Regions from separate parts of the Mesorhizobium sp. IMUNJ 23232 genome, predicted to be linked through region 2. Evidence: predicted binding sites of a transcription regulator. Region 2 holds the regulator's gene; the other holds the start of a gene.
The links. The regulator LexA, encoded in region 2, represses DNA repair genes until DNA is damaged. The targets are predictions, from matches to a motif close to TGTTCNNNNTGTGTTCNG.
Positions count from the first base shown of each region.

Region 1: a site for LexA is predicted at 13,670-13,687, ahead of ACH196_RS22270 (ImuA family protein). Genes of this name have one in related genera too.

Region 1 covers NZ_JBIRCY010000032.1:62,725-78,203, forward strand. Annotated here, with positions in the region: gene ACH196_RS22205 (ABC transporter permease) at 1-545, opposite strand, end outside; gene ACH196_RS22210 (ABC transporter permease) at 542-1,528, opposite strand; gene ACH196_RS22215 (ABC transporter substrate-binding protein) at 1,805-3,415, opposite strand; gene cysQ (3'(2'),5'-bisphosphate nucleotidase CysQ) at 3,761-4,597, opposite strand; gene ACH196_RS22225 (SDR family NAD(P)-dependent oxidoreductase) at 4,752-5,519, shown strand; gene ACH196_RS22230 (ABC transporter ATP-binding protein) at 5,649-6,770, shown strand; gene ACH196_RS22235 (PotD/PotF family extracellular solute-binding protein) at 6,804-7,910, shown strand; gene ACH196_RS22240 (ABC transporter permease) at 8,181-9,125, shown strand; gene ACH196_RS22245 (ABC transporter permease) at 9,122-9,922, shown strand; gene hisD (histidinol dehydrogenase) at 9,937-11,265, shown strand; gene ACH196_RS22255 (zinc-binding dehydrogenase) at 11,269-12,297, shown strand; gene hutC (histidine utilization repressor) at 12,294-13,064, shown strand; gene ACH196_RS22265 (metallopeptidase family protein) at 13,105-13,527, opposite strand; gene ACH196_RS22270 (ImuA family protein) at 13,709-14,677, shown strand; gene ACH196_RS22275 (DNA polymerase Y family protein) at 14,619-15,479, shown strand, end outside.
Region 2 covers NZ_JBIRCY010000060.1:105-15,583, forward strand. Annotated here, with positions in the region: gene ACH196_RS30315 (ABC transporter permease) at 1-989, shown strand, start outside; gene nikC (nickel transporter permease) at 986-1,879, shown strand; gene ACH196_RS30325 (ABC transporter ATP-binding protein) at 1,876-2,712, shown strand; gene ACH196_RS30330 (ABC transporter ATP-binding protein) at 2,709-3,497, shown strand; gene lexA (transcriptional repressor LexA) at 3,675-4,391, shown strand; gene ACH196_RS30340 (ComEC/Rec2 family competence protein) at 4,385-6,946, opposite strand; gene gltX (glutamate--tRNA ligase) at 7,105-8,529, shown strand; gene gltA (citrate synthase) at 8,710-9,999, shown strand; gene ACH196_RS30355 (lipid-A-disaccharide synthase) at 10,042-11,214, opposite strand; gene ACH196_RS30360 (LpxI family protein) at 11,211-12,110, opposite strand; gene lpxA (acyl-ACP--UDP-N-acetylglucosamine O-acyltransferase) at 12,085-12,918, opposite strand; gene fabZ (3-hydroxyacyl-ACP dehydratase FabZ) at 12,930-13,397, opposite strand; gene lpxD (UDP-3-O-(3-hydroxymyristoyl)glucosamine N-acyltransferase) at 13,390-14,445, opposite strand; gene bamA (outer membrane protein assembly factor BamA) at 14,492-15,479, opposite strand, start outside.

The sequences.
Region 1 (15,479 bases), on a different contig from region 2:
GCGATCTCCACCGGATGCATGCCTATGACACGCGCGCCGGCGACGAAATCGCGCTCGCGCAGCGACAGGATCTCGGCGCGGGCAATGCGTGCCGGACCCGTCCATGCGCCGACCGCGATGGCCGCCACGACGGTCGCCAGCGACGGTCCGACGACACTGACGAAGGCCAGCGCCAGCAGGAAGGCGGGGACGGTCTGGAACGCATCGGTGAGGCGCATCAGAACCTCGTCGATCCATCCGCCGGCGAAACCGGCGGTGGTGCCCACTAGGCTGCCGATCACAATTGCCGCAGTGGCAGCCGCTAGTCCGACGGCTAGGGATGTCCGCGCTCCATGAAAAAGACCGGCGAGCACATCGCGCCCAAGCCGGTCGGTGCCGAGCGGATGCGCCCAGTCGTGAAGCGGCGGGATAAGCGGCGGCCCGGCAATGGAAAGCGGGTCCGCGGGAAACAGCACCGGCGCCAGAAGCGCCATTGCGGCGAGTGCCGCCAGAATCAGGACACCGGCAATGGCCTCGGGCGACCGGAAGAACCGGGCGGCATTCATGCCGCCGCCTCGCTTGCGCCGACGCGCGGGTCGAGGACTGCGTAGAGGCAATCGACGACGAGGTTGATGATGATCACCAGCACTGCGCTGACCAGGATGATGCCGAGCAGCAGCGGCGTATCGCGCGCGTTCACCGCTTCCTGTGCCAGCCGGCCGAGACCGGGCACGGAGAACAGGCTTTCAATGACCACGCTTCCTCCCAGCATCGCGGCGGATTGCAGGCCGAGCATGGTGACCAGCGGCAGCAGCGCGTTGCGGGCGACATGCCGGATGACGATGCGACGGCGCGGCACGCCGCGGGCGCGCGCGGCCAGCACGAAATCCATCCGCCAGGCCTCGGCCATTCCGGCTCGCATGACCCTGAGATAAAGCGCCAGATAGATGAAGCCGAGGCTCGCGACCGGCAGCACCAGATGCCGGGCAATGTCCAGCCCCCGTTCCAGGCCGTGCTTGCCGGAGGCAATGGTCTCCATGCCGCTCACCGGCAGCCAGCGCAGTTGCACTGCGAAGACAACCGTCAGCACGAGGCCGAGCCAGAAGCCCGGCACGGCGTAGAGTGCCAGCGACCCGATTGACAGCAATCGATCGTGGAAACTACCGGGACGTGAGCCGGCAAAGATTCCCAACAGCGAACCGAGTGAAAACGACAGCGCGGTTGCGCTGCCCATCAGCAACAGCGTGTTGGGAAGCCGCTCCATGACCACGTCGAGCACCGGGCGCGAAAAGGCCACGGACTGGCCAAGATCGAGATGGGCAAGCGACCAAAGGTAAAAACCCAGCCGTGCCAGCGCCGACTGGTCGAGGCCCCAGGACTGACGCAACTCGGCGATCATCTGCGCATCGCCGCCGATCGAAACCACATAGGCGTCGACCGCGTCGCCGGGGGCAGCCTCCAGAAGAAGGAAACCGCCGATCACCACAATCGCCAGGACCGGGATAGCGCCGAGGAGACGGCGCAGGACCAGTTTGTGGATGCGGTTCATGAGGGTACGCCTGAATTCCGGATTCGAATTCTGGCGACGTTTGATGCCCTACGTTGCCCCCCTCTGTCCTGCCGGACATCTCCCCCACAAGGAGGGAGATTGGCAGCTTCGGCGAAACCGCCTTCCCTGAGATGCTGGTGATTGGCGAAAGTGAAGATGACGGCCAATCTCCCCCCTTGTGGGGGAGATGTCCGGCAGGACAGAGGGGGGCAACGTAAAGCTCTCACCTCACGAACTGAACATCCGCGACGATGTTGTGCAAGCCATTCCAGTGTCTCAGCTATCCACCCACGTGTCCGCCCAGTTCGACACCACCCAGCGCGGATTGTTGGCTATGTTCTTCACCGATGTTCGGGCCACCGAGATGAATCCCCATTCTGCGACGTTGATCAGCGGCAGGTCTTCCTCGACCTTTTTCTGGAATTCGCGGTAAAGCTCGGTGCGCGCCGTCGGGTCGATCGTCTCGGCCGCCTTGGCGATGAGCGCGTCGATGCCGTCGTTCTTGTAGCCGCCCTGGTTGGAGAAGGGCACGCCGTCGGGAAGACCGCTCTGCACCAGGATCGTGGTCGAGATCGCCGGATCGCCACGGAACACCGGCGGCGCCACCGCCAGGTCGAAAGCATGGTCGGTGTAGACCGCCTTCTGGTGCGCGGCGGCGTCATTGTTGACCAGTTGCGCGTCGATGCCGACCGCAGCCAGCGCCTGGCGCAGATAGTCGCCGAACTGCCGTGTCTCGTTGAAATAGGGGGCCGGCAGCAGCTTCAGGGTAAACCGGTTGCCATCGGCGCCGCGCTTGTAACCGGCTTCGTCGAGCAGAGTGTTGGCCTTGGCGACGTCGAAGGCATATTGCGGAACGTCCGCCGTATAAAACTGCTTGTCGTTGACCGGCACTGGGCCGGTCGAGGCCGTGGCGTAGCCGAGGAAGATCGTATCGACCACGAACTTCTTGTCGATCGCGTGGGCGATAGCCTGCCGCACTTTCAGGTCGGCAAGTTCCTTACGGCGATGGTTGATCTCGACGACGAGCTGGTAGGTGAGGCCCTCGTAGCCGCGCGATACGACTTCGAGTCCGGGCACCTTGGCGATACGGGCGAGATCGGCCAGCGGCACCGCGGAGAAGGCGGCAAGATGGATTTCTTCCGCCTCCAGCGCGCCGGCGGCGGCGGCGCGGTCCGGCAGAACGCGATAGACGATTTCGTCGAGATAGGGCAGGTCCTTGCCCCAGTAGCCCGTGTTCTTCTCGAGCCGATAATATTCGCCAGGCTTGTGCTCTGCGAACTTGAAAGGGCCGGTGCCCACAGGCGCATTGTTAGCCGGATTCTTGTCGATCTCGCCGGCTTCATAAACATGCTTCGGTAGCACGCTGGTCAGCGGCGGCAGGGCGTTGCGGATCAACTGGAACGGTGTTGGTTTCGAGAAACGGAACACCGCCGTGTGGTCGTCCGGCGTATCGACCGCCTCCAGATCCTTGAACACCACGCGGCCAAGATTCTGCAGCGGCTTCCACACCTGCAGCGCCGAGAAGGCGACGTCGGCGGAGGCGAAAGGCTTGCCGTCGTGCCAGGTCACGCCCTTGCGCAACTTGAAGGTAACGGTCAAGCCGTCGGCGGACCCTTCCCAGCTTGTCGCCAGCCTTGGTTCCAGCCCGTCCTTGCCGTCGAAGGAAGCCTCCGCCAGCGGCTCGACCACCTTGCTTGAAACGAAGAACACGCCGTTGGACGCGACCATGGCCGGATTGAGGTTTCGTGGCTCGGAATCGGCGGCAACGATCAGCCGGCCGCCCCTCTTCGGTGTTTGCGCCCACAGGCTGGCGGGCAAGGCGGTCGACGCCATCAGGGCAACCGAACCGGAAAGGACGGAACGTCTGGAAAGCGTCAAAATCGACATCGGGCAATCCTTGCTGCATGGCGGTCGATCGCCGCCCCCTCATTAACGAGCATAGGTCCGCCCGCTGCAAGGGGCGAGCAAGGAAATGTCACTGGCACAAGTGCGGCAAGAAAATCGGCGTTCGCGTTATCGTTCGCTCACGAAAAATTATAGCCTCGGCATTTTTCCAGGTCATGCTTGCCGGCCGAAATTCCGCGCACGGGAAGGTCAAAACGGTGTTTTTCGAGGGAAATGTCATGCTTGCGAGGGGGCATGTCATGCTTGTGACGCCGGAATCGCGCTGTGTCCCTTCTATCCGATTGATTTGCCCCGGTTTTACAAGCATGACCAAGGTCTGCGACGGCTTCACGTGCTCATGACGGGCGTGCCGCCCGTATCGCGCAAGGCGGGGTCGCCGAAGGCGACGAAGGACGGATTGGCGAACTCGTCGCCGCTAGAAGCCCCGCGATTTCCGTAGCTTAGCGGAATTCCGCCGATGGTCGTGGTAATCCCGCCCGCTGCCCGCAGGATGGCGTCGCCTGCCGCGGTGTCCCATTCCATGGTGCGGCCAAAACGCGGATAGATATCCGCCTCGCCGCAGGCGACCAGGCAGAATTTGAGCGAGGAGCCGCGCGAGACAAAACCCTCGACATCGAAGCGTTTCAGCCAATCCATTGTTTCGTCAGTACAATTCGAGCGGCTGCCGACGGCGGCGAGGCGTTTTGGCGCCGGCCGTGCCTTGATCGGCCGCAACTCTCCCGCCAGGCCATGGGTCACATCCGCCCGCCAGGCGGCGCCGTTCACTGCCACGAAAATCTGTCCGAGCGCCGGTGCATAGATCATGCCCAGCACCGGTTTATGCTTTTCGATCAATGCGATATTGACCGTGAACTCGCCGTTGCGGTTGATGAATTCGCGCGTCCCGTCGAGCGGGTCGACCAAGAAGAATTTTTCCGAGGCCGGCGGAACGCGGCCGGCCGAAACCTCCTCCTCGGCAACGACCGGTATGTCGCCCGCCTCGGAGCCAAGTGCCTGAAGGATAACGGCTTCCGCCCGATGATCGGCTTCCGTCACCGGCGAGCCGTCGCCCTTGTGGATATGGCGAAACGTGCTGTCTGCATAGACCGCCATGATTTCACTGCCGGCGGCAAGGCCGATCTCGATCAGGGTTTTTGGCGATATGGGCACGAGGCTTGCTTTCATTGGTTCAAGCCCGCCTATCGCACCGGCCCGGCGAAATCCAGACCGATCAAGGCATTGGCCGCAATTCAACAGGGTATGGATGTATAGACAAGTTCCCTGTTTTCATGTTCCGCTACCGAGGCGGGCAAACGCACCCGCTCTTCCAGGCTTTGGCATGACCACTCTTTTCGACCTCAGCGGCCGCAAGGCCTTCGTGACCGGCGCAAGCCGCGGTATCGGGCAAGCCATAGCAGAGGCGCTGGCCAGCGCCGGCGCCGATGTAGCCATCTCGGCGCGGAGCCTGGATTCGCTAACGGAAACAAGGACAAAGATTGAAGCGCTGGGCCGCAACTGCGTTGTCCAGAGCCAGGACATCAGCGATGTGACGACGTCCGCAGCGGCGATCGACGAAGCCGTTAAGGCGCTGGGCGGCCTCGATATTCTCGTTAACAATGCCGGATATGAAGAAGTCCGCTCCTCGCTTGAGGTCGATGAAGCCCTTTGGGATCGGATCGTCGAGACCAACCTGAAGGGGGCTTTTTTCGCGGCACAGGCGGCGGCGAAATGCATGGTGGCCGGGGGCAAAGGTGGAGCGATCATCAATTTGTGCTCGCTCACCTCTTATGTCGGCATCCCAACCGCGGTTGCCTATGGATCGTCGAAGACCGGGCTGCTTGGCATGACACGGGCGCTCGCCACCGAATGGGCGTCGCTCGGCATTCGCGTCAACGCCATCGCGCCTGGCTATTTTCACACTGCCATGACCGACGTTTTCTACCGGGATGCAGGCTGGCAGGAGGCGATGCTGGCGAAAATTCCGCAGAAACGCTTCGGAACAATGCAGGACATCGGCGGAACGGTGGTCTTCCTGGCGAGTGATGCCTCGGCCTATGTCGCGGGCCATTGCATACCGATCGACGGCGGCTATCTGGCTTCAGTCTGAAGTCGAGACGGACTCCCGATGTCGACCGGATTTCAGCTTGTACGTACTTGTATATACGAGTTAACGACCCTATGGTTGCTCGCCGCTTGATCAGCTAGGGAAACGCAAATGCAGGAGGCGATCTCGGCAATGGCGGCCGGTCAGGGCGCTGACGCCCTTCCGATCGCAGTTGCGGTGCGAAATGTCGGCATGGACTTCGATGGAGTCCATGCGGTGAAGGAGGCGTCCTTCGATCTGCCGAGAGGTAAGTTCCTGACCATCCTCGGCCCGTCCGGCTCCGGCAAGACGACGCTGCTCCGGATGATCGCCGGTTTCCAGACGCCGACCGCCGGCGAAATCTTCATCAATGGCGAGGCGGTCAGCGCGGTGCCGCCACACCGGCGTTCGATCGGCATGGTGTTCCAGCGGCTGGCGCTGTTTCCGCACATGACCGCCGCCGAAAACGTCGCCTTTCCGCTAAAAATGCGGCGGCGCGATGCCCGCACGATCCCCGAGAAAGTTGAACGTTACCTCGAACTGGTGAAGCTTGGCGGCTATGGCGGACGGCGGATTCACGAACTTTCCGGCGGGCAGCAGCAGCGGGTTGCGATTGCCCGCGCGCTCGTGTTCGAGCCGGATCTGCTGCTCCTTGACGAACCGCTTGCCGCGCTCGACCGCAAACTGCGGGAGGAGATGCAGCTCGAATTCCGCCGTATCCAGCGCGAGCTCGGCGTGACCACTATCAATGTGACCCATGACCAGCGCGAGGCGCTTGTGGTTTCCGACGAGATCATCGTCATGGACAAGGGTGAGATTCAGCAGATCGCCCGCCCTGCCGCCACGTATCGGCAGCCGCATAACGCTTTTGTCGCCAATTTTATCGGCGTCACGAATTTCCTGACGGGAACGGTGCAGAGGGTCGACAGCGGCCGCGTGTCGTTCGTCCGCGATGAGGTGGAGATCGAGGGATCGATCGGCGATCCGAAATCGCCACTGGCTGTCGGCCAAGGCGTCTCAGGCGCAATACGCGCCGAGCAAATCCGGATCGCGGATGAGGCCGGGCGCCTTACCGAGCTGGACAGGATGCTGGCCGGCACGGTGTCCGACGCGATCTTCGAAGGCGAACGGATGGTCTACGAAGTTGCGGTGCCTGCGCTTGCCGGCATCGTGCTCCGGGTCTTCGACCATGACCCCGAAGGCCATTCCCAGCATGAGATAGGTTCGAAAGTCTTCCTCGGCTGGAATGTCCGGGACGTGCTTGTATTTGCCTGAAGCCAATTAGAAACAAACCAGAGGAGAACGACAATGAAAGAGCAGAAGCTTTCCATGCCTTATGTCAATCGCCGTACCTTGCTAAAGGGCGCGGCAGCACTCGGCGGCGCTTCCGCGCTCGGCCTGCGCGGCGCCTCTGCGCAGGAGCCGGCAAAGCCGGCCGAAATCATCGTGCGCGCCTGGGGCGGAAGCTGGGTCGACAGTTTGAAGGCAGGCGTGTCCGATCCCTTCACCAAGGCGACCGGCATCGCGGTCCGCCACGACCTCACCGAGGACAACGAGATCCAGCCGAAGGTCTGGGCGGCTGTTGCGCAGAAGCGCGTGCCGCCGATCCACATCAACTGGGACACGACCACCAACGCGACCAAATCAGCGCTGCGCGGTGTGACGGAAGACCTGTCCGATCTCTCCAACCTGAAGGACGTGACCGACCTCGCCAAGCCGGTCGGGCTTGACGGCTATCCGATCGTCAACACCTACGGCTATGTCTATGTGCTGGCCTACCGGCCGGCTGCGTTCCCGGATGGCGCGCCTAAGTCGTGGAAAGACCTGCTCGACCCGAAGTTCAAGGGCCGGGTCGCCTTCTACAATGACGGTATCGGGTTCCACTTCCCGGCGCAGGTAGCCGGCGGCGGCAAGCTCGAGGACATTCCGGCGAACATGCAGCCGGCTTGGGATTTCATTACCAAGATGAAGGAGCAGAAGCCGCTGCTCGGCGAGGATCCGGACTTCACCACCTGGTTCCAGAACGGTGAGATCGATGCCGCCTGCACCATCTCCACCAATGCCCGCGAGGCCAAGAAGAACGGCATCGACATCAAGTGGGTCGTGCCGGAGGAAGGCTGCAAGTTCGACACCGACGGACTTTGGATCCCCAAGGGCCTGCCGGAGAACGAACTCTACTGGGCCAAGCAATACATCAATTTCGCACTGACCAAGGACGCGCAGCAGGTGTGGCTTGACGGTCTCGGCCTGCCCGGCGTCGTGCCCGGCCTGACGCCGCCCGCGGATCTCGTCGGCGACCCGTCCTATCCGACCAAGGAAGAGGATTTCAAGAACCTCATCCGCATATCTTCCAAGGTGCAGGTCGAGAACGAGAGTGACTGGTTCGGAAAATTCAAGGCAATCATGCAGGGGTGAGAAATGTCCGGCCGTAGGCCGGCGAAAAGCCAACGATTTGGCTTTTCGAGTTTCGAACGCCCGGAGCCATAGCGGAGGGTAGGGTCGTGGAGAAAGCTGAGCGAACGCAAGGTTTTGACGAGGGGCGGGGTCGTTCAAAAGGTGCTCCATCCTGAAGCGACCCCACCCCACCTCGTCGGCTTTGCTTCGCTATGCCGCCTCGTCGATCCTCCCCTTAAGGGGGAGGCTGATCTGGCCGCACCGCCGGCGCCTATGTGAATCAGGAATTTGATGGCGATATCACGCACAGCCTACCCCCTGACATGGCGTATCATGGATGCGCTGGAAGCCTTGGCGGCATTCGCCTGGCCGAGGCGGATGGCGCGCGCCACGCCGTATCTGATGCTGGCGCCGGCAGTGCTGCTGGTCGGACTGCTGGTGCTCGGGCTGGCGCAGATGGCGGATGCCAGCCTGCGTACGCTGGACACCACGACGTTTCTGTTTTCGGAAGATTATTCGCTGGCAAACTACCGCCGCGCCATGACCGAGCCGCTGTTCGCCGCGGTCGCATGGCGCAGCCTGCTGGCGGCGGTAATCGTAACCGTCGTGACGCTGATCTTTGCTTTTCCTTATGCTTATCTGATGGTGCGCGCCCGCTCGTCGGCGCTGCGCAAGATCCTGCTGATCGCGCTGTTCCTGCCCTTTTTTATCGGCCAGGTGGTGCGTGCCTATGGCTGGCTGATCATTTTGGGCAACCAGGGCATGGTGAACGAAGCGCTCGGCCTGATCGGCATCCCGCCTATGCGACTGATCTACAATTATCCGGCCGTTCTCTTCGGTCTGGTGCAGTACATGCTGCCCTTTGCCGTGCTGATGCTGGCGCCGGCGCTGACGGCCATCCCGGAAGAACTTGAAGCAGCCGCCGGCTCGCTCGGCGCCAATTGGACGCGCAGCTTCCGTTATGTCGTGCTGCCGCTCTGCCGGCCGGGTTTCATCGGCGCCGGCGTGGTGGTGATGACGCTGTCGCTCACCGATTTCGCGGTGCCGGCCATCCTCGGCGGCGGTTCGCAGGATTTCATCGCCAATGCGATCTACGACCAGTTTTTCCGTACCTCGGATCAGGGGCTCGGGGCGACGCTGGCGCTGATGCTGGTGGCGCTGGGATCGATCGTCGTCGGCCTGGTTTTCTCGCTGTTCGGCGCGGGCACGCTTGCCGTGTCGAGGAAGCGCCGATGAGGGAGCCGCTGTCCAAAAAACTGGTGCTATGGGCCTTCGTCGTCGTGGCGATCGTAACATTGTCGGCGCCGACGGTCGTGGTGCTCGGCGCGTCCTTCACCGCAGGCAACATCATCACCTTCCCGCCCGACGGCTTGTCGCTGAAATGGTATGCGGCGATCTCGCAGGCAAGCGACTTGCGAAGCGCCCTTCTGCGAACGCTGTGGGTGGCGGCGGTGTGCACTGTCGTCGCCATCCCGGCCGGCACACTGGCCGGCATCGCGCTCGCCAAATATGGGGTGCGTTTCGAGCGGACGATCCAGACCTACCTGCTTCTGCCCTTCACCATCCCGCTGATCGGCTCGGGCATCGGACTGATGCTCATCTTCGGCAATGCCGGCATTCTGGGCCAGCTCTGGCCGGTAGGCATCGCCTGCTGCGTCATCAACCTGCCCTTCATGATCTGGGCTGTCACGGCAAGTGCCGCCGGCCTCGACCCTGACCTCGAACTCGCGGCGGCGAATTGTGGCGCGCCGCCGCTGCAGGTGTTCTTCTTCGTCACGCTGCCGGCGGTGATGCCCGGCGTCATCACCGGCTCGCTGCTGATGTTCATCCTGGCGTTGAACGAGTTTTTGGTCAGCCTGCTCCTGACAGATGCCCGCATCGTGACCTTGCCGGTGCAGATCTACAATTCGATCCGCTCCATCATCACACCCGACCTTGCCGCCATCTCGGTGGTGTTTATCGCCTGCTCCGGGCTCGCCATCGTCCTGCTCGACCGGCTGGTCGGGCTTGAAATTTTCCTCAAGTCGAAGTGACCAGAAGCCGGCCCATGCAAAACGTCTCTTTTCATGAACTCGCCAAGCTCGACCCCGACCGGCGCGAGGCCTTGCTGAAGCGCTCGGAGACCGATCTTTCCGGTTTCATGGAGAAGGTGAAACCGATCATCGAGGCTGTACGCACGGAAGGCGACGCGGCGCTGCTGCGTTTTGCCCGGGAGTTCGACAAGTCCGACGTGAAACCCGGCGCGCTGAAGGTGACGGAAGCCGAGTTCGACCGCGCCTTCACCTTGGTCGACAAGGAGGTCATCGAGGCGATCCGCTTCGGCATCGACAATATCCGGCATTTCCACGAGGAGCAGAGGCCGGAGGCGATGTGGCTGAAGGAGATGCGGCCCGGCGCCTATGCCGGCGACCGTTTTTCGCCCATTCGTTCCGTCGCACTCTATGTGCCGCGCGGCAAGGGAGCGTTTCCCTCGGTGACGATGATGACCGCGGTTCCGGCCGTGGTGGCCGGCGTGCCGGAGCTTGCCATTGTGACGCCCCCGGCTCCGGACGGTTCGGTCGACGCGGCTACACTAGTCGCTGCGCGCATTGCCGGTGTCGAGACCGTTTACAAGGTGGGCGGCGCAGTGGCCGTGGCGGCGGTTGCCTACGGCACCGAGACGGTCAAGAAGGCTCTCAAGATCGTCGGCCCCGGCAGCCCTTGGGTGGTGGCGGCCAAGCGGCTGCTGGCTGGAACCATCGATCCCGGCCTGCCCGCTGGGCCGTCCGAGGCGATCATTTTGGCCGATGACAGCGTGCATGGCGGACTGGCGGCGCTCGACTTGCTGATCGAGGCCGAGCACGGGCCGGATTCGTCCGCCTATCTGGTGACACACAGCCGCCGTGTCGCCGAGGAAGCCTTGGCCGCGCTGCCGGAACACTGGGCGCGCATGACCGAGCAGCGCGTCGCCTTCTCCACCGCCGTGCTGACCGGCGCCTATGGCGGCATCGTGCTGACGCCGTCGATCGAGGAGAGTTATCGTTTCGTTAACGACTATGCGCCGGAACATCTGGAGATTCTTTCCACCGATCCTTTCACCCATCTTGGCCATATCACCGAGGCAGCCGAGATCCTGATGGGTCCGCATACGCCGGTGTCGATCGGCAATTTCGGCCTCGGGCCAAACGCCGTTTTGCCGACCAGCCGATGGGCGCGTACCTGCGGGCCATTGTCGGTCACCGATTTCATCAAGCGCTCGTCGATCGGCTACGTCACTGCGGCGGCCTATCCGCAATTCGCGAAGGCCGCGCATACGCTCGCCCGCTACGAGGGCTTTTCCTCGCACGAGCACGCGGTGTCGGCGGTGCGTGAAAAATACCTGCCCAAGGGTGTGTAGGCGATGAAGGCGGCGAGGCTTTACGCGGCTGGCGATTTGCGCGTCGAGGACGTCGCGGCTCCGGCTGAGCCGGAACAAGGCTGGGTGCGGCTGAAGGTGGCTGCTGCCGGCATCTGCGGCTCGGACCTGCACAATTTCCGCACCGGCCAGTGGATTTCTCGCAGTCCGAGCACGGCCGGGCACGAATTCGCCGGCGTGGTCATGGCGGTCGGCGAGGGCGTGAGGGAATTTTCGCCGGGCGATCATGTCGTCGCCGATTCGCGCTACTGGTGCGGCACCTGCGCGAACTGCCGGGCGAGCCGGAAAAATGTCTGCGAGACGCTGGGTTTTCTCGGCGAAGTCTGCGACGGTGGTTTCGCCGAGGAAGCTGTCCTGCCGGCGCATCTGCTTGTCCGCCACGATGCCGCGCTCGATCCGCGTGTGGCGGCGATGGCTGAGCCGGTGGCAGTGGCGCTGCATGCCGTTAGCCGGATAAATATACCGAGAGGGGAGCCTGTCCTGATCGCCGGTTGCGGTCCGATCGGCGGGTTTGCCGCGCTTCTGCTCTCCCACTTGCATGACGGGCAGGTCTTGGTGGCCGACCGTAACGCAGCGCGCGCCGCGCTGGTCGCCGAGGTGACGGGCGCGAAAACCGTCGATCTCGGCAAGGCGTCGGTCGCGGCCGCTCTTGGCGGGCCGCCGCCACGCCATGCGCTCGACGCGACCGGCAGCGTGCCGGCAATCATGGCGCTGGTGGACCTGCTCGCGGGCGGCGGCACGCTGGGACTGGTCGGCATCGCCCACGGACGTCTCGACCTCGATCCCAACCTGCTGGTCGAGCGCGAAATTTCGCTGGTCGGCTGCCACGTCTATGCCGATGAACTCGGCGAGGCCGTCGGCCTGCTGCCGGCGATTCAGCCGCAGCTCTTGCGGCTGATCGACAAGGAGATCGGCATCGGCGATATCCCCGCCGCCTACAGCCGGCTGCTTGCCGGACAAAGTGCCGGGCTGAAGACGATAATCCGCATGGCCCCGGAAGGGTTTTCGCGATGACCGATCGCGACGAGTCCATTGCCCATGAACCCGCCGTCGCCCTGCCGGACACGGCGAGCCCGCTTTATGAAAAGGTCAAGGATTTCGTGCTCGCCAATATCGGCAACGGCAGATGGGCGAAGGACCGCCGCCTGCCGTCGGAAAACGAATTGGTGAGCGCGCTTGGCGTGTCGCGCATGACGGTGCATCGCGCCCTGCGCGAGCTGACCTCGGAAGGCCATCTCCTGCGTATCCAGGGCGTAGGCACCTTCGTGGCGCCGCCGAAACCGCAATCGACGCTGATCGAGATCGCCAATATCGCCAGCGAAATCCGTTCACGTGGCAGTCGCCATCGCGCCGTCGTGGTGGTTACCGAGTTGATCGCGGAGCCGGAGCCGGAACTGCTGGTGGCGTTTGAATTCTCCGGCCGGCGGCCGGTCGGGCATTCGATCGTCGTGCATTTCGAAAACGACGTGCCGGTTCAGCTCGAGGAGCGCTACGTCAACGCCCAACTCGTGCCCGAATATCACCGCCAGGATTTTTCGGGCATGACCACCTACGACTATCTGCAGGCGTCGACGCCGCTGACCGAGGTCGAACAGGTCATCTCGGCGGTGCCGGCGGATGAATTTGCGGCCGAGCATCTGACGATTGGCGTCGGCGAGCCCTGCCTGCTGCTCAACCGCCGCACTTGGTCTGGCAAGGCGATCGCGACAGTCAATACCTTTACCTATGCCGGTAGCCGCTATTCGCTGGGCAGCCGCTATTTTCCGTCGGCGATGAACTGAGTCGAGTCGCTGGTTCGCGCGGGGAGCCGGAACCTCCGGGCTATTCCACGTTCTCCTCGATCTTCTCCATGTCGTCGTCGGAGAGGCCGAAATGGTGGCCGATCTCGTGGATCAGTACGTGGTTGACGATCGAGCCCAATGTCTCCTCGTTCTCGGCCCAGTAGTCGAGGATGGCGCGGCGATAGAGGGTGACCCGGTTCGGTCCCTCGCCGGTCGCCGGGTTCCAGCGCTCGGCGATGCCGCGCCCCTCGAACAGGCCGAGCAGGTCGAAGGGGGTCTCCAGGGACAGGTCGTCCATGATCTCGTCGGTCGGGAATTCGGCAATCTGGATGACCACCTCGCCCGTGAGGGTTCGAAAATCCTCGGGCAGGTGCGCATAGGCTTCAAGCGCCATCAGCTCGAATTCCTCGATCGAAGGAGAAAGCTGGTCGTGCCAAGCGCGGGTCTGATAGATGCGGGCCATTCATCGTCCTTTTCGGGCGCATATAGCCTTTTGGTCTGCCGGTTTCGAGGGGCTCGCGCGGGCAAGCGGTAAACGGACCTCGGCAGAGGAATAAATTCTTTAATTGATATGCTTGACTCTCCGGTCGGGCTCTGGAATCAATAGGAACATAACAGGAACAATACCCGATCGGATGACCGTCATGGCGTCTATGGCCGTGGCGCGGGATGTCGTTCGCGACCTGCGTCACAAAATCGCGAAGATCGAAGGCCGGCTGGCCGAGCGCTTCGAGAACCCGGAAGACACGGGCTGGAAGGGCGTTGCGCCGCGCCACGCCGCCGGCCCGTCCGTTCTGCGTACGGGCGTGGAGCGTCTCGACGCTGCGCTGGGCGGCGGTCTGCCCGCCGCCGGGCTGATCGAGGTGCATGCCGGCGCGGTTCGCGAGACGGGTGCGGCGGCGGGTTTCGTGCTGGCGCTTCTGCGCCTGCTGCCGGCCCCGGACGCGGCCGCGCCGCTGCTGTGGATCGGCACGTCGGAGATTTTCCGCGAAGCGGGTCGGCCGTATGCACCGGGGCTGGCAGCGCGTTTCGGCCTCCAGCCGGAAAACCTGCTGATCGCCGAGGCGGAAAAGCTGGCCGACGCTCTGTGGATTGCCGAGGAGGCGGCGCGGCTTGACGCTTTCCTTGCCGTCCTGCTCGAAATCCGTGGCTCTTCGCCCGCCCTCGACCTGACGGCGACCCGTCGCCTGCATCGGCGCGCGCTGCTGGTGGGACGCCCACTCTTCCTCGTCCGCGCGGCTAGCGAACCGGAACCGACAGCCGCACCGGTCCGCCTGCTGGTGGCGCCGGCGCCGGCTGCGGCGCGCTTAACCCTTGCGGGACCGCTCGCCGGCTCGATCGGTCCGCCAGCCTTCCAGGTCACCGTCAGCAAGAGCCGTACCGCGATCCCCGCCGAATTCACGCTGGAGTGGACCGATGATGCATTCCAGGAAAGACGCGACCAGCCCGCAAAGGATACTGGCGTTGTGGTTTCCCTATCTGCCGACAGACAGGCTGCGCCGCCAGCGCTTCGGCAGGTCGTGGCGTTCCCGTTCCGTCAAGGCATTGCCGCTGGTGCTGAGCCATCGCGACAGCAATACCCAGCGCGTCGCAGCGCTCGACACGTTGGCTAGGGCATTGAAGCTCAAGCCCGGCATGGGCGTCGGCGAGGCGCGCGCCATGCACCCGAACATCGAGGTGGTCGAGGCGGAGCCGGAAGCTGATCGGCGTCTGCTGGAGGGCCTCGCCGACTGGTGCGATCGCTACACGCCGCTGGTGGCGCTCGATGGATTGGACGGGCTTTTCCTCGACATCACCGGCTGCGCGCATCTGTTCGGCGGTGAGCGCGGCATGATGGACGACCTGCTCTCCCGCTTCTTTCACCAGGGTTTTGAAATCCGCGCCGGCCTCGCCTCGACGCCTGGTGCTGCTTGGGCGGCGGCGCGTTTCGGCGGAGATCTGATCGTCGCTCCCGGGGAAGAGGAGGAATTGCTGGCGCCGTTGCCACTTACGGCGCTGCGCGTTGATCCGGGAATTTGCTCCAGTCTCGAAAGTGTCGGCCTGCGCACGGTAGGCGCGGTGATGGTGGCGCCGCGCGCGCCGCTGGCGCGCCGCTTCGGCTCCACCCTTCTCCTGCGCCTCGACCAGGCGCTCGGCCAACTCGAGGAAGCGATCTCACCGCGCCTGCCGGTCGCGCCGCTCTCGGCGGAACGCCATCTTGCCGAGCCGATCATGCTCGCCGACGACATCGAGTTCCTTGTCAAAATGCTTGCCGGAAGCCTCAAGGCGGGTCTGGAGCGCCGCTGCGAGGGCGCGCGGTCGCTGATGCTGTTCCTGTTCCGGGTTGACGGCGAGGTCCGCCGCATCGTCATCTCCACGTCACGGCCGATGCGGGAGCCGGCGCTCATCCAGAAATTGTTTCATGAGCGGCTTACG
Region 2 (15,479 bases):
GCTTCCTCGGCATCCTGATCCTGACCCTCATCGGCCTCATCTTCATAACCTTCCTGATCGGACGCGTGGTGCCGATCGATCCCGTCCTGGCCGTCCTGGGCGACCGCGCCCCGCCCGAAGCCTATGAGCGGGTGCGGCAGGAACTCGGCATAGACTTGCCCGTCTACCAGCAGTTCTGGATTTACCTGCTGAAGGTCGTGCGCGGCGATTTCGGCACCTCGGCAATGACGTCGCAGCCGGTGCTCTACGATCTCGGACAGTTCTTTCCCGCGACATTGGAACTCGCCACCGCCGCAACGCTGATCGGCGTCGTCATCGGCATTCCGCTTGGCGTCATCGCCGCCACCAACCGGGGCCGCTGGATCGATCATTTGACCCGGGTCATCGGCCTGGTCGGCTATTCCATCCCGATCTTCTGGATGGGACTGATCGGCCTGCTTGTCTTTTATTCCTGGCTCGACCTCGTCGCCGGCCCCGGGCGTTTGGACATCGCCTATGACGGGCTGGTCGAGCCCGTCACCGGGCTGATCACCATCGACAGCGCGATGTCCGGGGATTGGGACGTATTCTTCAACGCCCTTTCCCACCTTATCCTGCCGGCAAGCCTGCTCGGCTATCTCACGCTCGCCTATGTTTCACGCATGACACGCAGCTTCATGCTGGCGCAGTTGAACCAGGAATACATCCTGACCGCGCGCGCCAAGGGCATGACCGAGCGCCGCGTGGTCTGGCGTCACGCGCTCGGCAACATCGTCGTGCCGCTGATTACCGTCGTGGCGCTGAGCTACGCTTCGCTGCTGGAGGGGGCCGTGCTGACCGAGACGGTGTTCGCCTGGCCCGGACTTGGCCTCTACATCACCCGCTCGCTGTTCAATGCGGACATGAACGCCGTGCTTGGCGGAACCATGCTGATCGGCGCGATCTTCGTCTGCCTCAACGTCTTCTGCGACATGCTTTACCGGCTGCTCGACCCGAGGGCGCGGACATGACCGCGCGCGACTGGCTGCTCACCGACACGCCCGGTTCGCGCCGTCAGGCCTCGTTCGGCCACTGGTATCGCAACTGGCTGGCTTTTCGAGGCAATCCCTTGGCCATGGTCGGCTTCGCGATCGTGCTGGCGCTGATCCTTGTCGCAGTGCTGGCGCCGGTGCTGCCGCTGCAGTCGCCGACCTTGCAGTCGCTCTCGACACGACTGCAGCCGCCGAGCGCCGAGCACTGGTTCGGCACCGACGAACTCGGCCGCGACATCCTTTCGCGCGTCGCCTGGGGCGCGCGGATCACACTTACCATCGTCATCATGGTGGTGGTGATCGTGGTGCCGATCGGCCTGCTGATCGGTACCATCTCCGGCTACATCGGCGGGGCGGTCGACGTTGTGCTGATGCGCATCACCGACATTTTTCTCGCCTTCCCACGGCTGATCCTGGCGCTCGCCTTCGTCGCGGCGATCAAGCCGGGGCTGGAAAGCGCCATCATCGCCATCGCCCTCACCTCCTGGCCGCCATATGCCCGTATCGCACGCGCCGAGACGATCACCGTGCGCAACGCCGATTTCGTCAAGGCTGCCCGCCTGCAAGGTGCTTCCCGCTTCCGCATCATCTGGCACTATATCGTACCGCTTTGCACCGCCTCGGTGATCGTGCGCATGACGCTCGACATGGCGGGAATCATCCTGACCGCCGCCGGCCTCGGCTTCCTCGGCCTCGGCGCCCAGCCGCCGACGCCGGAATGGGGCGCCATGATCTCCACCGGCCGCGACTACCTGCTCGACCAATGGTGGGTGGCGACGATCCCCGGCATCGCCATCTTCGTCGTCAGCCTCGGCTTCAACCTGCTCGGCGACGGCCTGCGCGACGTGTTGGACCCGAAGCGCTCATGAGCGAACCGATCCTCAACGTCGAGAATTTGCGAGTCACCTTCCCGACCTATCAGGGTTTTATGGACGTGGTTCGCGGCGTCAGCTTTTCGCTTGGCCGCGAAAGATTGGGCATTGTCGGCGAATCCGGCTCCGGCAAGTCGCTCACCGGCCGCTCGATCATGCGGCTCGTCCCGCCGCCCGGCCGCGTCAGCGCCGACCGGCTTTCCTTCATGGGCCTGGACCTGCTCCAGGTGCCTGCAAAGGAGATGCCGAAGATCCGTGGCAAGCGGATATCCATGGTGCTGCAGGATCCGAAATTCTCGCTCAACCCGGTGATGACGGTCGGCCAGCAGATCGAGGAGGCGTTCCGGCTGCATGTCGCCAGGGATCGCAAGCTTGCCCGTGCGAAAAGCATCGAGGCGCTGAAGGCGGTAAAGATCCGCGACCCGGAGGCGGTCTACCACCTCTATCCGCACCAGCTATCCGGCGGCATGGGCCAGCGCGTGATGATCGCCATGATGCTCATCCCTGAACCGCAATTGCTGATCGCCGACGAGCCGACCTCGGCGCTCGACGTAACCGTGCAGCTCCAGGTGTTGGCGATCCTCGACGACCTCGTACGCGAGCGCGGCATGAGCCTGATCCTCATCAGCCACGACCTCGGCATGGTCTCGGCCTTCTGCGACCGCGTGATGATCATGTATGCCGGCAAGGTGGTCGAAACCGTCAAGGCGAGCGACCTCCACCGGGTCCAGCATCCCTATGCAAAAGGCCTGCTCGCTTCCTCGCCGCGCCTTGGCGACGACCGGCCGGAACTGCCCGTCCTGCAACGCGACGCGAGCTGGGCAAGATGACCGCGCCGATGATCGCGATCGAAAATCTAGGCATCAGCTTCGGCAAAGGCGCGCGCCGGCTCGATGCCGTGCGCGACGTTTCGCTGGCCGTGGCCGAGGGCGAGGCGTTCGGGCTGGTGGGCGAATCCGGATCGGGCAAGTCGACGGTGCTGAACGCCGTAGCGGGCCTGATCGCCGACTATTCCGGAACGATCCGCATCGGCGGAAACGCGGTCGCGCCGGCGCGCAGCCATGCGCAGCGGCGGCTGATCCAGATGGTTTTTCAGGACCCCTACGGCTCGCTCCACCCGCGTCACACCGTCGACAAGGTGCTGTCGGAACCGGCGCGCATCCATGGGCTGTCCGACGTGGAAAAGCGCGTCGAACGCGCGCTTTCAGATGTCGGACTGAAACCCGAACACCGTTTTCGGTTTCCGCACCAGCTTTCCGGCGGCCAGCGCCAGCGCGTGGCGATTGCCCGCGCCATCATCCTGGAGCCACGCGGTCTTCTCCTCGACGAACCGACCTCGGCGCTCGACGTCTCCGTTCAGGCGGAAGTGCTCAACCTCTTGCGGCGCCTGCGACGCGAGCGTGGCTTCACCACCATCATGGTCAGCCACAATCTGGCTGTCGTTTCCTACATGTGCGACCGCGTCGCGGTGATGAACCGAGGCCGCATCCTCGAGACCCTGACCAGCGCCGACCTGGCCGCCGGACGGTTCGAGCATGCCTATACGCGGCAACTTTTCCGGGCGAGTTCTGGCTATGACCGTGAGTTGCTGGGCGATTTGTGGGAAGAGGCCTGATATCCACGATCTCCTCCGCGGCAACCGGGCCAAGTCTCGACCGGAGAGCACCGACGCATGATTTTGATTTCTTGGTTGCCCGGATCTTAACCCGATATTTAACGGTTGCGGAACACAACTGGAACAGATAGTGTTTGTTCTGGTTTTGTTTTTGGTGCGATTCTTGATGGGGCCGAGATGCTGACACGCAAGCAACACGAACTCCTGCTTTTCATCCACGAGAGATTGAAGGAGTCCGGTATTCCGCCCTCCTTCGACGAAATGAAGGAAGCCCTTGATCTGGCGTCGAAATCCGGCATTCACCGGCTGATCACGGCGCTGGAGGAACGCGGGTTCATTCGCCGGCTGCCGAACCGGGCGCGGGCCCTTGAAGTGCTCCGACTGCCCGATTCGATCGCCCCCGGCTTGAATGCAGCCCGGAAATTTTCACCAAGCGTGATCGAGGGTAGTCTTGGCAAGCGGTCGGCCGAACCGTCCCGCACTCCCTCCGCCGGCAATGACGATGTCGGTTCCGGGATCACGATCCCCGTCATGGGCCGCATCGCGGCCGGTGTGCCGATCGATGCGATCCAGCATCGGACGCATTCCATATCGGTGCCGCCCGAAATGCTGTCCGGCGGCGAACACTACGCGCTTGAGGTCAAGGGCGACTCGATGATCGAGGCGGGCATCCTCGATGGCGACACGGTGATCATCCGCAATGCCAATACAGCCACGCCCGGTGAGATCGTCGTGGCACTGGTCGACGACCAGGAAGCGACGCTGAAACGCTTCCGCAGGAAGGGCGCATCAATCGCACTGGAAGCGGCCAACCCGGCTTACGAGACGCGCATCTACGGCCCGGACCGGGTCCGGGTGCAAGGCAGGCTGGTTGGCCTGATCCGGCGCTACTGATTTTCCGTCGGCGCTTGGGCGGGCATCTTGCGCTGGTAGGGCGGAAGCCCGCGGGCCTCGCGGGAGAATATGCGGTTGCTGTGCCACGGGCGATCGGCGGAGCCGATGGCAAAGTGAACCTCGGCGGCATCGTCACTGCCCAGAGACAGGTAGACCGCTGCGCTTCCGTGGCGGGCGAGTTCTCGCTTTGTAACGACGGCGACGGCAGGATTTGCGCATTTCAACGGCACGGTCGCGTCGTCGAGGATTATGACGCCGGCAAAGGAACAGGCGATCCTGGCTTCCTCTGGGTCTGACGTATGAATGATCGCGGCTCCGGATGGATGCCAGCCGAGGCAGGTTATGTCGTCGCACAGGAAGGCACGGACTGAATCGTCCGCGGCGCTCTCTTCGAAGGAAGCAGCCGTGAAATTGTCGGCATTCGGGCCTTGAACTGAAGCTACCAGCCTTGTCGACAAGGACGCGTCGGACGAAGTGACGTTGCCGCTATTGCCATATCCGTTGCCTTTCTGACCTCCAGTCTCCACCGTTTCACTTGCGATCGAGGCTATCGGCGGATCCGGTCCAAAATCCTTCGTCGGCTTATGAAGACCGTCGGCCTGCAAGGTTCGTTTCCAGTTCTCCGCCGTGAAGACATTTGGCCGCGGCCTGTTGACCGCCATCAGCCTCTCGCCGGTGAGAAACCCCACCAGTCGGGCGTCCTCCGACACCAGCACGTCAGGCGTGCGCGTGGCGCCCAGCGTCAAAAGACCGGCGAGCGCAAACGGCAACGCGAGAAGCCGCAGCCAGGTTGTTGCGACGGTCGCGACGATCAGGGCAATAGTCAGGAGAACCACGGATTTTCCCGATATCAGCCCGACCGCATCGATCGGCGAGCGCGCGGAAAACCATTTCGCGACCTCGATCATCGCGGTGATCCCCTTGCCCATCACGTCGAGGAACGGCCCGTCGAAGCCGAACGGCATGGCGACAGACGCGAGCACCGCAAAGGGTACGACCAGCAGCGACACGATCGGCATCGCGGCCAGATTGGCGGCGAGGCTGAGCGGCGCGATCCGCTGAAAGTGATAGGCGCCGAAGGCCGCCGTTGCGAGACCGGCGACCAGGGAGGTGAGCAGCAACCCGACGACAAGCGCGCAGGCACGCCGCGCCGCAAGCGAAACCAGGCCTCTTCTGGGATGAAATGATCCGGTGCCGCTGCGTCGTTCTGTCCAGAAGGCGTACGCTCCGACAAGCGCCGCGGTCGCGGCAAAGGACATCTGGAAGCTTGGGCCAATGACCTCGTGCGGGGTGATCGCCAGCACGATGATCGCCGAGATCGCCAGATTGCGCATTGTCAGCGCCGCCCGATCGAAAATCAGCGCGATCAGCATGACGGCAAGCATCAGGAAACTGCGCTGCGCCGCGACCTCGCCGCCGGAAATGGCGAGATAAGCGGCGATGGCGGCGAGACCGGCCAGTGCAGCATATTTCCGGACCGGACGGCGCGACGAGATGCCGGGGAAAAGCGCGAATCCGGCCCTCAGCGCGCCGATGACCACGCCGGCGACAAGCGCCATATGCAGGCCGGAGATCGAGATGATATGGTAGAGGCCGGTACGGCGCAAAGCCTCGCTGACGTCGTTCGGGATTCCGGCGCGCACCCCGACGACCAGCGCGGCAGCGATTTCGCCCTCGGCGCCGCCGATGCGCTGCCGGATGCGTGCGGCGATGTCGTTTCGGGCATTCTCGATGAGCGTGCCGATCCGGTCGGCGAATCCCGGATCCGGCCGCGGGACCAGTTCCGGTCCCTTCATGAAATAGCCGCTCGCGCCGATGCCGTCGAAATAGCTCTCGAAGGAGAAATCGTAGCTGTCGGGGCGCACCGGCCCGGAGGGCGGCCGCAGCCGGACGAGGCCATTGACGATGGAACCCGCCTCGATGCCCGCCGGCGCCTTGCGAGCGGTCGCGCGGATACGGTCGGGTGCATAGCGAAGTTTCGGCCGCTCGGTCGCCATCAGATCAATGGTCAGCCGGGCGCGGCCGTTGGACAGCGGTTCGATGCTGACGACGCGCCCGGTGATGCGGGTCGACACATCGCCGCCGAGCATTTTGGTGCCCATGCGCCAGGTTTCGCCCTTGGCCAGCAGGATGCCGCAGAAGGTCAGCATAACCGCCAGTGCCGTCAGTTGCGGAATGCGTCCGCGCGGCAAAAAGGCCGCCGAAGCAACGGAGGCTAACAGACCGGCCGAAATCGATAGGAAACCCGGTTCGAAGGGCAGACCGAAATATACGAAGGCGCCGGCAGCGAGAAATACCGGGACGAGCAGAAACAGCGTCCCGCGCTCCCCTTCAAGCGTAGCCGCGTATTGCAGGACGACGGCCGCCCGGGCCGCCATGACGGGTACGGGCGGCAAGGTTTTTCCCGCGCGCGACCACTGCTCGATCCAGGTCCGGCGCGCAGGCACGACGACAAGCTCGCGGGATGTCGCGGGGACAGAGCGGGCCGCGGCCTCCATGTCCATCTTGCGGAACAGGAACCGTTCGTTCAGATCGCCTGCCGACACCTCCGACATGGCTTTCACTCAACCGGCGCCAAGGTTTTGCGGCGCATCGTGCAAGGCTGCGACTGCGCCCTTGCACCCCCGACCTTCTATGCTACATGAACGCCAATCTTTTTCCATGCACCGTCGGCGCGGACGCGCGGGGCGGTCTTCTTCCTTCGGAAATCTTTATGTCCCGCCCCGTCGTCACACGTTTTGCCCCCTCGCCCACCGGCTACCTCCATATCGGCGGCGCCCGCACCGCGCTGTTCAACTGGCTCTACGCCAAGCATACCGGCGGCCAGATGCTTCTCCGCATCGAGGATACGGATCGCGAGCGTTCCACCGACGCGGCGACGGCGGCGATCCTCGACGGGCTGACCTGGCTGGGCCTGAAATGGGACGGCGAGCCGATTTCGCAGTTCGAGCGCGCGCCGCGCCACCGCGAGGTGGCGGAGCAACTCGTCCGCATGGGCAAGGCTTACTATGCCTACGAGACCCCCGCGGAACTCGATGCCATGCGCGAGAAGGCGCGCGCCGAGGGCCGTCCGCCCCGCTATGACGGCAGTTGGCGCGACCGCGATCCGGCGCAAGCGCCGGCAGGCGTCAAGGGCGCCATCCGCATCAAGGCGCCGCATGAAGGCGAAACGATCGTCCGCGACCGCGTTCAGGGCGACGTGCGCTTCCCCAACAAGGATCTCGACGATTTCATCATCCTTCGTTCGGACGGCAATCCGACCTACATGCACGCGGTCGTCGTCGACGATCACGACATGGGCGTCACCCATATCATCCGCGGCGACGACCATCTGACCAATGCCGCGCGCCAGCAGGTCATCTACGACGCGATGGGATGGGAAGTGCCGGTCATGGCGCATATCCCGCTGATCCATGGCGCCGACGGAGCAAAGCTGTCGAAACGGCACGGCGCGCTCGGCGTCGAGGCCTACCGGTCGATGGGCTACCTGCCCGCCGCGCTGCTGAACTATCTGGCGCGCCTCGGCTGGAGCCATGGCGACGACGAAGTCATGTCGATGGACGACATGATCCGCTGGTTCGAGATCGAGGACGTCAACCGGGGCGCCGCACGTTTCGACTTCCAGAAACTGGAGGCGCTGAACGGCGTCTACATGCGGCGGATGGACGACGGCGCACTCACCGATATCCTCGTCGCCACACTGCCGCATCTGTCGACATCAGGCCCGCTCGCGGCGGGGCTGGACGATGACCAGAAGGCGAAACTTGCCGCCGCGATGCCGGGTCTCAAGGAGAGGGCCAAGACACTCGTCGAACTGGCCGACAGCGCTTCATATCTGTTTGCGACGCGGCCGCTGGCGATCGACGACAAGGCCGCGGTGCTGCTCGGCGAACGTCCGCGAACTGTGCTCGCTGGGGCGTGGTCCGCGCTCAAGAATGTCGGGGGAGACTGGACGGCGCAGACGACGGAGGCGGCGATCCGAGACTTCGCGGCGGCTCACGGCCACAAGCTTGGTGCGGTGGCGCAGCCTCTGCGCGCCGCCCTGACGGGGCGCAGCACGTCCCCCGGCGTGTTCGATGTACTGGCCGTGCTGGGACGCGAGGAAAGCTTGGCACGCATTGGAGATCAAATCGATTAGCATTTCCCTGGTCCTATCGAGAGCCATTGAAACCGTCCTGTTGCGGTGCAACATTGCGGCCACATCAGACTTTTCGCGGAACCGAGCCGGGAGCAGGATCGTCATTCTCATTTCGGCTTCTCTTCCGTTTGGCGGCGTTGCCTCGCCGCTATCCCGAATTCATAGCAAAGGGGTATCCGTATGAGCGAATCCACCGCCAGACTGGAATTCAACGGCAAGACGCACGAGCTGAAGGTTCGATCGGGCACCGTCGGTCCGGATGTGATCGACATTGCCGCGCTCTACAAGGATACCGGCGCCTTCACCTACGACCCAGGCTTCACGTCGACGGCGAGTTGCGACTCGGAAATCACCTTCATCGACGGCGACGAAGGCGTGCTGCTGCATCGCGGTTATCCGATCGACCAGTTGGCCGAGCACAGCGACTTCCTCGAAGTCTGCTACCTGCTGCTCTACGGCGAACTGCCGACCAAGTCGCAGAAGGACGATTTCGACTATCGCGTGACCCGCCACACCATGGTGCACGAGCAGATGTCGCGCTTCTTCACAGGCTTCCGCCGGGACGCGCATCCGATGGCGGTGATGTGCGGCGTGGTCGGGGCGCTGTCGGCCTTCTATCATGACTCGACCGACATCTCGGACCCGCACCAGCGCATGGTCGCGTCGATCCGGTTGATCGCCAAGATGCCGACGATTGCCGCCATGGCCTACAAATACCATATCGGCCAGCCGTTCATCTATCCGAAGAACGAGCTGAACTTCGCCGCCAACTTCCTGCACATGTGCTTCGCGGTACCGTGCGAGGAATACAAGGTGAACCCGGTGCTGGCGCGCGCCATGGAACGCATCTTCATCCTGCATGCCGACCACGAGCAGAACGCCTCGACCTCGACCGTTCGCCTCGCCGGTTCGTCCGGCGCCAATCCCTTCGCCTGCATCGCGGCCGGCATCGCCTGCCTGTGGGGCCCGGCGCATGGGGGCGCCAACGAGGCGGCGCTGAACATGCTGGGCGAGATCGGCACTGTCGACCGCATCCCGGAATACATTGCCCGTTCGAAGGACAAGGACGATCCGTTCCGGCTGATGGGCTTTGGCCACCGCGTCTACAAGAACTACGATCCGCGCGCCAAGATCATGCAGAAAACCGCGCATGAGGTGCTCGGCGAGCTCGGCATCAAGGACGATCCGCTGCTCGACATCGCCATCGAGCTCGAGAGGATCGCGCTGACCGACGATTATTTCATCGAGAAGAAGCTCTACCCGAACGTCGACTTCTATTCGGGCATCACGCTGAAGGCGCTCGGCTTCCCCACCACCATGTTCACCGTGCTGTTCGCCGTCGCGCGCACGGTCGGCTGGATTTCGCAGTGGAAAGAGATGATCGAAGATCCGCACCAGAAGATCGGCCGGCCGCGCCAGCTTTACACCGGTCCGACGATCCGCGATTTCGTGCCGATAGCGAAGAGATAGGGCAGTCGGAAATAGGCAGTCGGCAGTAGTGAAAGATACTGCCTACTGCCTACTGCCTACTGCCTTCAACACCACTTCCGCCGCCAGTTCCCCCGACGGCTTCTCGGTTCGCATCCGCCGCGCCACTTCGGCGAAACCGTCCTTCTGCCAGGCGCGCATTCCCGTGTCGGCAAACAGCGCTTCCAGATCGCGCGCCAGATGCTCGGGACGGACGTAGAAATTGTAGAACTCCGGCACGATCGAACGGTCGGCGATGATGTTGGGCAGCAGCGCCGACCAGACCGTGACCAGATGCTGGAACAGCCGGCCGACCGCGTCGACCTTGTAGCAGGAGACGAATGGTACGCCGGCAAGGGCGAGTTCGAGCGAGACGGTTCCCGAGGCAATCAGCGCGGCGTCGGCTTCCCCGAAGGCCTGCCACTTGCGTTCCGGGTCGAGGATGATCTCCGGTCTGTCCGGCCAGTCGGATGTGGCCTTACGCACAATCTCCGCGACATGCGGCACGGTCGGCAAGGACAGCTTCAGTCGATGCCCGCGCGCCCTCAGCCGCGCAAGCGTCTCGCCGAACGGACTAAGCAGCGCGCTAACTTCGCTGCGGCGCGATCCCGGCAGGACGAGCAGGTTGCGCGGCTCGCCCGGTGGGGAAACCTGCCGTTTCTTCTGCATGTGGGCAGCAATCGCGATGCCCGGATCAGTGGTCAGCCTGTGGCCGACAAAAGTACCCGGCGGACCCGCCAGCCGTTCGAGTTCGGCCGGCTCGAACGGCAGCAGGCAAAGGATATGATCGACATACGGCCGCATCGCCGGCGCCCGGCCGGGCCGCCACGCCCATACCGACGGGCAGACATAGTGGACGATCGGAATACTGGGATCGGCGGCGCGCACCTTGCGGGCGACACGCAGCGAAAACTCCGGACTGTCGATGGTGACAAGACAATCCGGCCTGGCCGCAACGATGGCGCGGGCCGTCTGGCCGATGCGTCGGATCAGCCTCGGCAGGTCGCGTAAAATCGCCCCTACCCCCATCAGCGCGATCTCGGAAGCATCGAACAGGGAGCGCAGGCCGAGCGATTCCAGATGTCGCCCGCCGGTGCCCATGAGTTCCACGTCGCGGCCCGAGGCGCGGCGCAGCGCTTCGATCAGATCATGGCCAAGGAGGTCGCCCGACTCTTCGCCGGCGATCACCGCGATCTTGAGCGGACGCCCAGCGGTCATGCCGGTCCGCCTTGCGGCAGGCCGATCACGAACAGGCCGAGGGCATCGGCGCGCGCCACCAGTTCGGTGCTGTCGAGCACAAGCGAGCGGCCAGCCTCGACGCCGATGCCGGCCAAACCCGCCGCGTGCGCTGCCTCGACCGTCATGGGACCGATCGACGGCAGGTCGGCGCGCAGTTCCTGCCCAGGCTTGGCGCATTTCACCAGCACGCCACGGGTCTTGCCCGCCAGGCGGCCATGCCCGCGCAGGTCGCGCACGCGCTGCAGCATGCCGTCCGTTCCCTCGACGCCCTCGACCGCGATCACCCTGCCACCGATCGACACCGTTCCCTGTCCGATATCGAGCGCGCCGATGGTCCGCGCGGCGGCGTAAGCGGCGTCGAGATCGGCTCTGTCGGATTTGAGGGGTTTGGCGCGGGTCATCGGGCCTTCGGCCGCAAGCAGGTCCGGCACGATCTCATGCGCGCCGACGACACGAAACCCTTCGCTCTCGATCCCCTTCACGAGGATGCGCAACAGCCCGTCATCGCCGCGCGCCAAGGCTGTGAGTACTTTTGCCAGATGGCGGAACAGCGAGAAACTGGGACGTATCTCCCGCCAGGCAGGCCGCCGGCTTATGCCGCCCGCCAGCACGACGTGGGTCACGCCGCGGCGTCTCAGGCGCGGGGCCATTTCGGCGAACTCGCCAAGGCCGATCTCATCTGTTTCGAAAGCGGCGAATGCCGCGCCGTTGTCAGCCTCACCACGCACCCGCAACACCAGCGGCGGATGCCCATGCATGGCCAGGCTTTCGGCTATATTGACGGGCAGTCTTCCACTGCCGGCGACGACTGCGACCTTATCGGCCGGACCAAGCTCGACCAGCGGCCGGCTAGTCCTGGTCGTCGGCGTCGTCATCGGCCGCCCCTTTCAGCGGCGGAAGGGTAAATTGCCTCTTGCCGCGCGCGGTGAGGAAGTCGATGACCTTCATCGCATAGACGGAGTCCGCAAACTTTTCCCGCGCCGCCTCGATATTCTCGGCAAGCGGGTGCGTGCGGTCAAAGAGCATCCTGTAGGCCTGCCGCAGCTTGAGGATTTCGGCCTTCGGAACGCCGGATCGCTTCATGCCGACAACGTTCATGCCGCGCAGCGTCGCGCGGTTGCCGCCGACCATCGCATAAGGAATGACGTCACCAAGGATCATCGAGCCGCCAGCGATAAAAGCGTTGTGGCCGATCCGCGTGAACTGATGAATCGCGCTCAGGCCGCCGATGCCGACGAAGTCGCCGACTTCGATATGGCCGGCAAGCGTTGCCCCGTTGGTCATCGTCACATTGTTGCCGATCGCACAGTCATGGGCGATGTGGACATAGGCGAGGAAATGCCCATTGTCGCCGATCGTCGTAGCGCCACGGCCGAAATCGGTGCCGGTGTTTATGCTCACGAATTCGCGGATGATGCATTTGTCGCCGATCGTCAGCGTCGTGCGGCCGCCCTTGTGGCCGGTGCTTTGCGGCGGCCCGCCGAGAACGGCCTGCGGGTGAATGGTGCAGTCGCTGCCGATCGTCGTCGCGCCGGTAATGACGACGTGGCTGATCAGCCGCGTGCGCTCGCCGAGCACCACCTCCGGTCCGACGTGACAGAAAGGCCCGATATGCGCGCCGGCACCGATGCTGGCGCCCGGTTCTACAAGTGCCTGCGGATGGATGAATGTGTCGTTCTGCATAATCTTCCGGTTCAGGAGGGCGAGTTCGCGATCATGGCGGATATTTCGGCCTCCGCCGCCTTCGCCCCGTCGACCAGCGCTTCGCAGGCGAAACGCCAGATAGTGCCCCGCTGCTTCAGTTTTTTCACGTGGATTTCAAGCCGGTCTCCCGGCACGACCGGTCTGCGGAACTTCGCGTTGTCGATGGTCATGAAATAGACGATCGCCGGCGTATCCGAGCCTCGGTTGCGGATGCAGATGGCGCCAGCCGTCTGCGCCATGGCCTCGACGATGAGAACACCCGGCATCACCGGCTGGCCGGGAAAATGGCCTTGGAAATGCGGTTCGTTGATCGACACGTTCTTGATGCCGACAGCCGAATTGTCGCCGTCGATATCGATGATCCTGTCCACCAGAAGGAACGGATAGCGATGCGGCAGAAGCTTCATGACGCCGAGAATATCGACCGCTTCCATCGCTGCGGGAGCCGCGTCAGCCATCGTCCTGCTTCCTCCCCTTGGGCTTCGCGAGCTTTGCCAGAACAGCCACCTCGCGCATCGCCTGACCGATCGGCTTGGCCGGATAACCCGCCCAGATTTCGCGCGCCGGGACGTCATGCATGAAGCCGCTGCGCGCTGCAAGCTGTGCGCCGCTGCCGATGGTGAGATGGTCGGCGATGCCGACGCCGCCCGCGATCATGACGTTGTCGCCGATCGTCACCGAGCCGGATACACCGGACAATCCGGCGATCACGCAGTTGCGGCCGATGCGGACGTTGTGCGCAATTTGCACGAGATTGTCGATCTTAGTGTTCTCGCCAATCACCGTGTCGCCGAGCGCGCCGCGGTCGACCGCCGAATTGGCGCCGACCTCGACATCGTCCTGGATAACCACGCGGCCAATCTGCGGAATCCGCTCGGGGCCGGATTTTCCGAACGCGAAACCGAACCCGTCCTGACCGATCTTGGCGCCGGCATGGATGATCACGCGGTCGCCGAGCAACGCGTACTGGACGACGGCGTTCGGACCCACGTAAGAATTGCGGCCGATCTTGCAGCCGCGCCCGACGACGGCGTTCGGAGCAATGATGGTGCCGGCGCCGATCTCGACACCGGCGGAAACGACCGCGCCCGCCTCGACCACGACGCCCTCTTCAAGGCGGGCCGAAGGATCGACATGAGCCCTGGCCGAGACGCCGGTCTCGCCGGTCACGGTTCCCGGGGATGCGGCATCCGGGTAGAGCAGCCGGCCGACCATCGCAAAGGCGTATTGCGGCCGGGACGTAACCAGGACCGCGATTCCAGCCGGCGTCCGGTCGGCGACATCCTCTGTGCACAACACTGCCGCAGCCGACAGTCCGTCCATCAACGCCGCGTTGCGTTTGCCCTCGACGAAAACCAGCGACCCGTCGCCGCCGACGGATGCGGCGGCGATCGAGCCTATCTGGACGTTGGCAAGACTGGCGGTCCTGATCTCGGCGCCAGTCAGCGCCGCGATCTCCGCCGCCGAGTAGCGCCGCGCCGCCACGAAGAATTCAGTATCGGACATGCGGGCCTTCAGATCCGGGCTGCCGTGCCCGGAACAGTCATTTCATCTACCAGCGGGTGGACATGCCGAAGTTGAAATTCTGCTCTTGGTCGTTGTCGTGCTTGACCACAGGGAGGGCATAGTCGACGCGCAGCGGACCGAAGGGCGAGGCCCAGATCAGGCTCGCACCCACCGAAGCACGCCAATCCATTCCATCGCCTGCGACGTCCGAAACGACGCTGCTGGAAATGCTGTTGCCGAAAAGCGTCGCCGCATCCGCAAAGACCGCGCCGCGAAGCCCGAAACTTTCGGGAATGACCGGCACAGGGAATTGCGCTTCAAGAGTCGCGTTCAAATACGTCGTGCCGCCGATATGATCCTTGTCACTCGTCCCATCGTCGTAGGGACCGATGCCGTTGTACTCGAAGCCCCGGATCATACGATCATTGCTCTGGAACTGATCGAAGATACGCAGATTGGACTCACTTCCGTAACCGGCGATGTAGCCGCCGCCGGCCAGCGCCATTCCAACGATATCGTATTCTTCCGAAAGCGTTTTGTAGTACGAACCCCGAGCGGTGACTTTTACGTATTTGGCGTCACCGCCGATGCCCGCGAACTCGCCCGTAAGGGTCGCATAGATACCGGAATGTGGGGTCTTCATGTCGTCGATGGTGTTGTAGATCAACGACTGCGAGATTGACGACTTGTACCACGGGCTGTCTTCCGCACCCTCAATGATCGCATTCGAAATGCCGCACGGATTGGTATCCGGTGGGGCGTTCGGCTCGCAATCGTCGTCGAGCTCATACTTTTCCTGCTGGAAAGTATAAGCCGTCTGCGTGGTCAAAGCCTGGGTGATCGGCAAGCCGAAGCGCACGGTCGCGCCGGTCGTCTCGGTGTCATAGTCGTCGTAGTTGCGCGTGTTCCGGAAGATGTCGAAACCGGCGGCAATACGGCGCCCGAGGAAATAAGGCTCGGTGAAGGAGAAGGTGAAGTCTCGCGAATCTTTGCCCACGCCCGCGGCGAAGCGGATGAACTGGCCGCGGCCGAGG